2 linked regions of the Catenulispora sp. EB89 genome follow. The protein of the gene in region 1 interacts with the protein of each later gene in a pairwise test. Links are inferred from orthologs where the notes say so. Each region holds a gene or a part of one and is shown in the gene's direction. Other genes may lie near its edges.

Region 1 (3,252 bases):
TCAGGCCGAGCAGCGCGCGGCCCAGACCGGTCTGCGTGCGGGTCCCGAGCTCCAGCAGGGTCGGGCCGACGAACCAGGCGAAGACCACCGCGATGGCGGCGAAGGTGACGACGGCCGGCAGGGTGCTGATGTAGTACTCGCTGCCGTTGACGTGCATCAGCGGGATGCGGTGGTGCGGCAGGGCGGTGTACCAGAAGGGCAGGGACAGGCCGCCGAGGATCATCGTCCAGGTGGTCACGACGACGGTGAACCAGCCGGCGCCGAGCGTCGCCGAGACCAGCAGGTGGACCAGGTCGCGCCAGGTCGCCGGGTCCGAGACGTGGCCCAGCAGCCGCTGCAGCACGTTGCCGGTCGGGCCGGGCTCCCGGTACGGCGTCGGCACGTGCTCGCCGGTGAGGTTCAGGATCCGCTGCCGCTCCTTGCGGCTGGCCCGGCGCAGGCCCGCCACCGCGGCCAGCAGCAGCGGCAGGCCGATGAAGACCAGGACCAGCGGGCCGCCGACGGTCAGCGCCACGGTCATCCACAGCACCTGGAAGAAGGCGACGCCGAACGAGCCGAGCAGGTAGCCCTGCTGGCGCAGGGCGCGCCCGGTGAACGGGCCTTTCAGCAGTTCCCCGGGGCCGAGTAGCGGCGCGGGGTCGTCATCGCGTCGGCTGGCGACCTGGGCTCCCACAGTCGTGATCATAGGTCCAGCATCGGGGAACCGGTCCGGGATTCCGATGGGGGTGACCCTACTGTCGGGCGGATGGTGGCCCGAGTGAATGCCGGCTTCAGCACGTCTGTGCGGTACGCGCGCCGCGAGCACGTCTGTTGGGTACCAGCCAGGGGAAAATCCAGCGAACGCTGGGTGCCGTGTGGGCTCCGTCTCACTCCTTGACCCTGCGGAGCAAGGACCTCTGCCTGCCGAGGGATAGGCTCTGGAGGCGAAACCATCAGAGCTGAAGGAGAGATGCGACGTGGCGTCCATCGAAGCCATCAACGCGCGGGAGATCCTGGACTCGCGCGGCAACCCGACCGTCGAGGTCGAGGTGCTTCTCGAAGACGGCAGCTTCGCCCGCGCGGCGGTCCCCTCGGGTGCCTCCACCGGCGCGTTCGAGGCCGTCGAGCTGCGCGACGGCGACCCGGCCCGCTACGGCGGCAAGGGCGTCGAGCGGGCCGTGCAGGGAGTGCTGGACGAGATCTACCCCGCCGTGGTCGGCGAGGACGCCTCCGACCAGCGGCTGATCGACCAGGCCATGATCGACCTGGACGCCACGCCGAACAAGGCCCGCCTGGGCGCCAACGCGATCCTCGGCGTCTCGCTGGCGGTCGCCAAGGCCGCCGCGGAGTCTGCCGAGCTGCCGCTGTTCCGCTACCTCGGCGGTCCGAACGCGCACACGCTGCCGGTGCCGATGATGAACATCCTCAACGGCGGCGCGCACGCGGACTCCAACGTGGACATCCAGGAGTTCATGATCGCGCCGATCGGCGCGGGCAGCTTCCGCGAGGCGCTGCGCTGGGGCGCGGAGGTCTACCACGCGCTGAAGTCGGTGCTGAAGGAGCAGGGTCTGGCCACGGGCCTGGGCGACGAGGGCGGCTTCGCGCCGAACCTGCCGTCCAACCGCGACGCGCTGGACCTGATCAAGGTGGCGATCGAGAAGGCCGGCTACGTCCCCGGCCGGGACATCGCGCTGGCGCTGGACGTCGCGGCGTCGGAGTTCTACAAGGACGGTGCCTACCAGTTCGAGGGCAAGACCCGCACCGCCACGGAGATGACCGAGTACTACGCCGAGCTGGTCGACGCCTACCCGCTGGTGTCCATCGAGGACCCGCTGTTCGAGGACGACTGGGAGGGCTGGAAGATCCTCACCGACCGCCTGGGCGCCAAGGTCCAGATCGTCGGCGACGACCTGTTCGTCACCAACCCCGAGCGGCTGGCCCGCGGCATCGCCGGCGGCCAGGCCAACGCGCTGCTGGTGAAGGTGAACCAGATCGGCACCCTGACCGAGACCTTCGACGCCGTGCAGCTGGCGCACCGCAACGGCTACCGCTGCATGATGTCGCACCGCTCCGGCGAGACCGAGGACACCACGATCGCCGACCTGGCCGTCGCGGTGGACTGCGGCCAGATCAAGACCGGCGCCCCGGCCCGCTCGGACCGCGTCGCCAAGTACAACCAGCTGCTGCGCATCGAGGAGGAGCTGGACGACGCCGCGCGCTACGCGGGCCGCTCGGCCTTCCCGCGGTTCACGCACGAGGGCTGACAGGGCTGACAGCTGAGCCGGGGCCCGGGCCCGGGCGGGCCAACACCCGGACCGCCCGCCGGTACCACCCGCCCTGACCGGCAGGCGGTATCGTCGCAGGCATGAAGTCGGCAGGCTCAGAGCCGGCGCCTCGGCGCCTGAGCGCGGTCCCGACGCAGCGGCAGGATGCTGCGTCGGGATCTTCGCGTTCCTCCGGCGATGGAGGCTCTGGCGGCGCCGGCAAGAAGCGCACGCGCTACACGGCGCGCGCGGCGATCCTGATGCTCGTGCTCTGCGCACTGGTCCTGGCGCTGGCGTACCCGTTGCAGCAGTACTTCTCGCAGGGTTCGCAGATCGACCAGCTCAAGCAGCAGAACTCGGAGAAGCGCGCCGGGGTCGAGCAGCTGCGGCAGCAGCTGGCGCAGTGGCAGGACCCGGACTACGTCAAGATCCAGGCCCGCCTCCGGCTGCACTACGTGTTCCCCGGTGAGACCGGCCTGCGGCTGCTCGGCGCGGGCGACGCGGCGACCGGCGGCCCGGACGGGACGCTGGGGCCGTCGGAGGGTTCCAGCGCGTGGTACGCCCAGCTGTGGAGTTCGGTGACAGCTGCGAGTGGGGCGCCGGTGCCGTCATCGGCTCCTTCGGTGACGGCGGGGCCCACGTCGTCCGCGACGAACGGGCACTGAACGAACGGGCACTGAACGAACGGGCACTGTGTCGGCGCCAGGCCGACCGCGACCCCGCATCCGGCTGTCAGAGGGCTCGCCGATACTCGGATCAGGGGCGAATGCCTCATAACACAATGAAACTGGCGTGCCGATCAGCGAGCGGCCAGCCGCTGCCGCCACCGTCGCTACCGCGTAACCCCCAGATACGTCAGCACCGCCAGCACCCGCCGGTGGTCCTCGTCCGCCGGCGGCAGCCCCAGCTTCGTGAAGATGTTGCTGATGTGCTTCTCCACCGAGCTGTCGGCGAGCACCAGCTGCTTGCCGATCGCGGCGTTCGACCGGCCCTCGGCCATCAGGCCCAG
Region 2 (3,046 bases), on another replicon or contig:
GGGGTAATTTCAGAGGCGTTCTCAGGGACGCTCTCAGGGGTTCGCGGTAGTCTCCGCCGCAACAACCGACGACGGCGGCGACGCGGTGCGGCGGTGATCGGTTCCCAGCCGCCATGGCGGCAACGCGTCAGGCGCGCCGGTCTCCTTCGGCTGGTCGGCTGTGGTCGGATGATGAAGAGGTGTCTGCGATCGGAGGTTGTGATGCGACAGGACGGAGGCTGGCTTCCCAGCCCTGACGCGCGGCCCACCAGGGCCCTGGCGCTGCTGATCACCGGCCTGACCGACGACGCGGTGGCCCGCCGGCTGGCGGTGAGTCGCCGGACGGTGCAGCGCGCGGTGCGGGACCTGATGGACGCCGCGGGCGCCCGGACCCGGATGCAGCTCGGCCATCACGCGGCGTGCGTGGGCCTGCCGCTGCCCGATCCGCCGTCGGCGGCGGAGCCCCGGCACCAGCCCGCGCCGGCCGACCTGCGGCTGCTGGCGCTGCTGCTGGAGGACGCGCGGGTGGACCGCGTGCTCGGGGTCAGCCCGCGGAGCGTGGAGCGGGAGGTGCGGCGGCTGATGACGCTGGCCGGGGCGAAGAGCCGGGTGCAGTTGGGGTGGCTGGCTACGCGGTGGGGTTGGTTGTAGGCGCGGGCGGTGGGTTGGTTCGGGGCCGCTGGGATAGGGCCGGACAGGGAACATAGAGGGACAGAGCAGCGTAAAGCAGGGCACAGCGGGATAGGGCGGGTGCGGACTAATTGCTTGCCGGTGCCGGCCAGGCGCGGGCGGCGGGCTGACCAAGGCTGAGGGCAGGGCGAGCGCGCCGACTGCGGCCGGGGCGAGGCGAGCGCGTGCTGGCTGTGGCCAGGGGCGAGGCGGCGAGTGCGTGCCGATCGCGGCGGGGGCTGTTGAGCGCGGCGCGGGCGGCGACGGGACGTTGGCCGCGGCGCGTGAGCTGGGCGCGTTGGCTTGATCGCGCTGGTGCGGTCCGGGGCCGCGGATCTGCCAGACTTTCCCTATGAGCTCAGTCCAGATCTCCCCGTCCATCCTCTCCGCTGATTTCGCGCGCCTGGCCGATGAGGTCTCCGCGGTGCCGTCGGCCGACTGGATCCACGTCGATGTGATGGACAACCACTTCGTGCCGAATCTGACGTTGGGGTTGCCGGTTGTGGAGTCGTTGGCGAAGGCTTCGCCGCGGCCGCTGGACTGTCATCTGATGATCGCCGATCCGGATCGGTGGGCGCCGGGTTATGCCGAGGCGGGTGCGGGGAGTGTGACGTTCCATGTGGAGGCCGCGCATGCGCCGATTCGGCTGGCGCGCGCCATTCGGTCGGCGGGGGCGCGGGCCGGGATGGCGCTGAAGCCGGCGACGGCGGTCGAGCCGTATGAGGACCTGCTGTCGGAGCTGGACATGCTGCTGCTGATGACGGTCGAGCCGGGCTTCGGGGGCCAGAAGTTCCTGGACGTGGTGCTGCCGAAGATTCGGCGTGCGCGGCAGATGATCGACCGGCATGGCGGTTCGGTGTGGCTGCAGATCGACGGCGGCGTCGCGGCCGACACGATCGAGCGCTGCGCGGAGGCCGGGGCGGATGTGTTCGTGGCGGGATCGGCGGTGTACGGCGCCGAGGATCCGGATGCGGCGGTTCGGGCGCTGCGGGCTCAGGCTGAGGCGGCCGGGGCGCGAGTCGCCTAAGGGTGGCGGCGGGCAGCGGTCGGTAGCGGGGAACTGATTCGGCGCTGGCGCTGCGCGGGAGTGTGGCGAGCGAGCGCGGTGCCCGAGCGCGGTGCCCGAGGTCGCGCCGCCGCTACTGCGACGGCGCCGTGGCTTCTTCTACTGGGCGGACCAGGCAGAAGCTGACTGCGGAGGGTTGCTCCACGTCGGCCCGGCCGGGGGCGTGGAGGCGTTTGCAGATTTCGGGGTCGGCGCGGTCTTCGCGGGCTGTCACCTTGCGGCCGTCGAGGTTGGCGGCGGCCCTTTGGGAGATCTTGGCGGTGATGTGGCCGGTGGCGTCGACCTTGACGAAGTCTCCGACCTTCACGTCGGTGACCGTGAAGGATTCGTGCTTGAGCGTCGCGGCCACGATGCCGCCGATCGTCGCCACGACCAACAGCGACAGGATCAGGCCGCGGGGGCGGCGGGTACGGCGACGGGCGGGGGCGGCCGGGCTGTGCGGGCCATGCAGGCTGGGGCCGTGCGGGCGCTGGCCGGTGGCCGTCGGGCGGCGTGTGTCCGGGATCGGGGGCTGTATGCGGCGGCGCTGGTCAGTGGCCTGCGACGGACGCTTTCCGGTGCCGGTGCCGGTACCGCTGGTCGGCCGACGCGGGGGCACCGCGCCCTGCGCGCGTGGCGGGGTCGCTCCGGATGACGTGTTGTGCCCGCGTGACGCGGCACCGGTTCCGCGCTGACCCGTGGAAGCCGCATTGCCGGTGCGCTGGCCTGTGGAAGCCGCCGCGCCGGCCGGGCCGTGCTGCCTGTTGGCGGCCGGGTTGCCGGTGAAGCCGCGCTGGCCGGTTGAGCCCGAGCCGTTGATCGGCCGCCGCCCCGTCGCCGGTCCCGCAATCGTCGGCGCGACAGGCGGCGCGACAGGCGGCGCAGCAGGCGGCCCAGCGGGCCCCGCAGCACTCGGCGCGACAACCGCAGCGACCGGCGGCACCTCCGGCGCCGCCAACAACCGCCGCGCCCCCGCGATCCCGAGCCGCGCCGCCGGGTCCTTCTCCAGCAGCCCGGTGACCAGCGGGGTCAGCCGCCCGGCGCGCACCGGCGGCGGCGCCTCGTCCAGGATCACCGCGGTCAGGGTCCCGGTCGCGGTCTCGCGGTGGAACGGCGAGAAGCCCTCGACCGCCTGGAACAGCGTGACCCCCAGCGAGAACAGGTCGCTGACCGCCAGGCCCTCGGTCCCGCGCGCCCGCTCCGGCGCGATGTACTCCACCGAGCCCAGGAAGCTGCCGGCTGCCGTCAGTGCCGTGTCGGTGGTGCCGATGGCGATGCCGAAGTCGGTGAGCAGCACGTGCCCGTCGTCGGCCAGCATCACGTTCGCCGGCTTCACGTCCCGGTGCACGATGC

What was found.
Region 2: the proteins of eno (region 1) and rpe interact in binary tests that used the Escherichia coli proteins (3 or more experiments, as listed by UniProt). The link is inferred for Catenulispora sp. EB89 from one-to-one orthologs.

What each region holds. Positions count from the first base shown.
Region 1 is NZ_JBGCCU010000001.1:520,740-523,991, forward strand. Bases 157-3,099 are described here. They hold eno (phosphopyruvate hydratase), read left to right. Parts: upstream 157-956; coding sequence 957-2,243; downstream 2,244-3,099. Other genes in these bases: ABH920_RS02440 (sensor histidine kinase), read right to left, coding at 157-685; ABH920_RS02450 (septum formation initiator family protein), read left to right, coding at 2,345-2,908; ABH920_RS02455 (response regulator transcription factor), read right to left, coding at 3,076-3,099. Also shown: more of ABH920_RS02440, read right to left, coding at 1-156; more of ABH920_RS02455, read right to left, coding at 3,100-3,252. UniProt on the Escherichia coli protein: Catalyzes the reversible conversion of 2-phosphoglycerate (2-PG) into phosphoenolpyruvate (PEP). It is essential for the degradation of carbohydrates via glycolysis.
Region 2 is NZ_JBGCCU010000034.1:45,738-48,783, forward strand. Bases 101-2,837 are described here. They hold rpe (ribulose-phosphate 3-epimerase), read left to right. Parts: upstream 101-1,000; coding sequence 1,001-1,675; downstream 1,676-2,837. Other genes in these bases: ABH920_RS44150 (helix-turn-helix domain-containing protein), read left to right, coding at 202-630; ABH920_RS44160 (protein kinase), read right to left, coding at 1,788-2,837. In the rest of the region: more of ABH920_RS44160, read right to left, coding at 2,838-3,046. UniProt on the Escherichia coli protein: Catalyzes the reversible epimerization of D-ribulose 5-phosphate to D-xylulose 5-phosphate.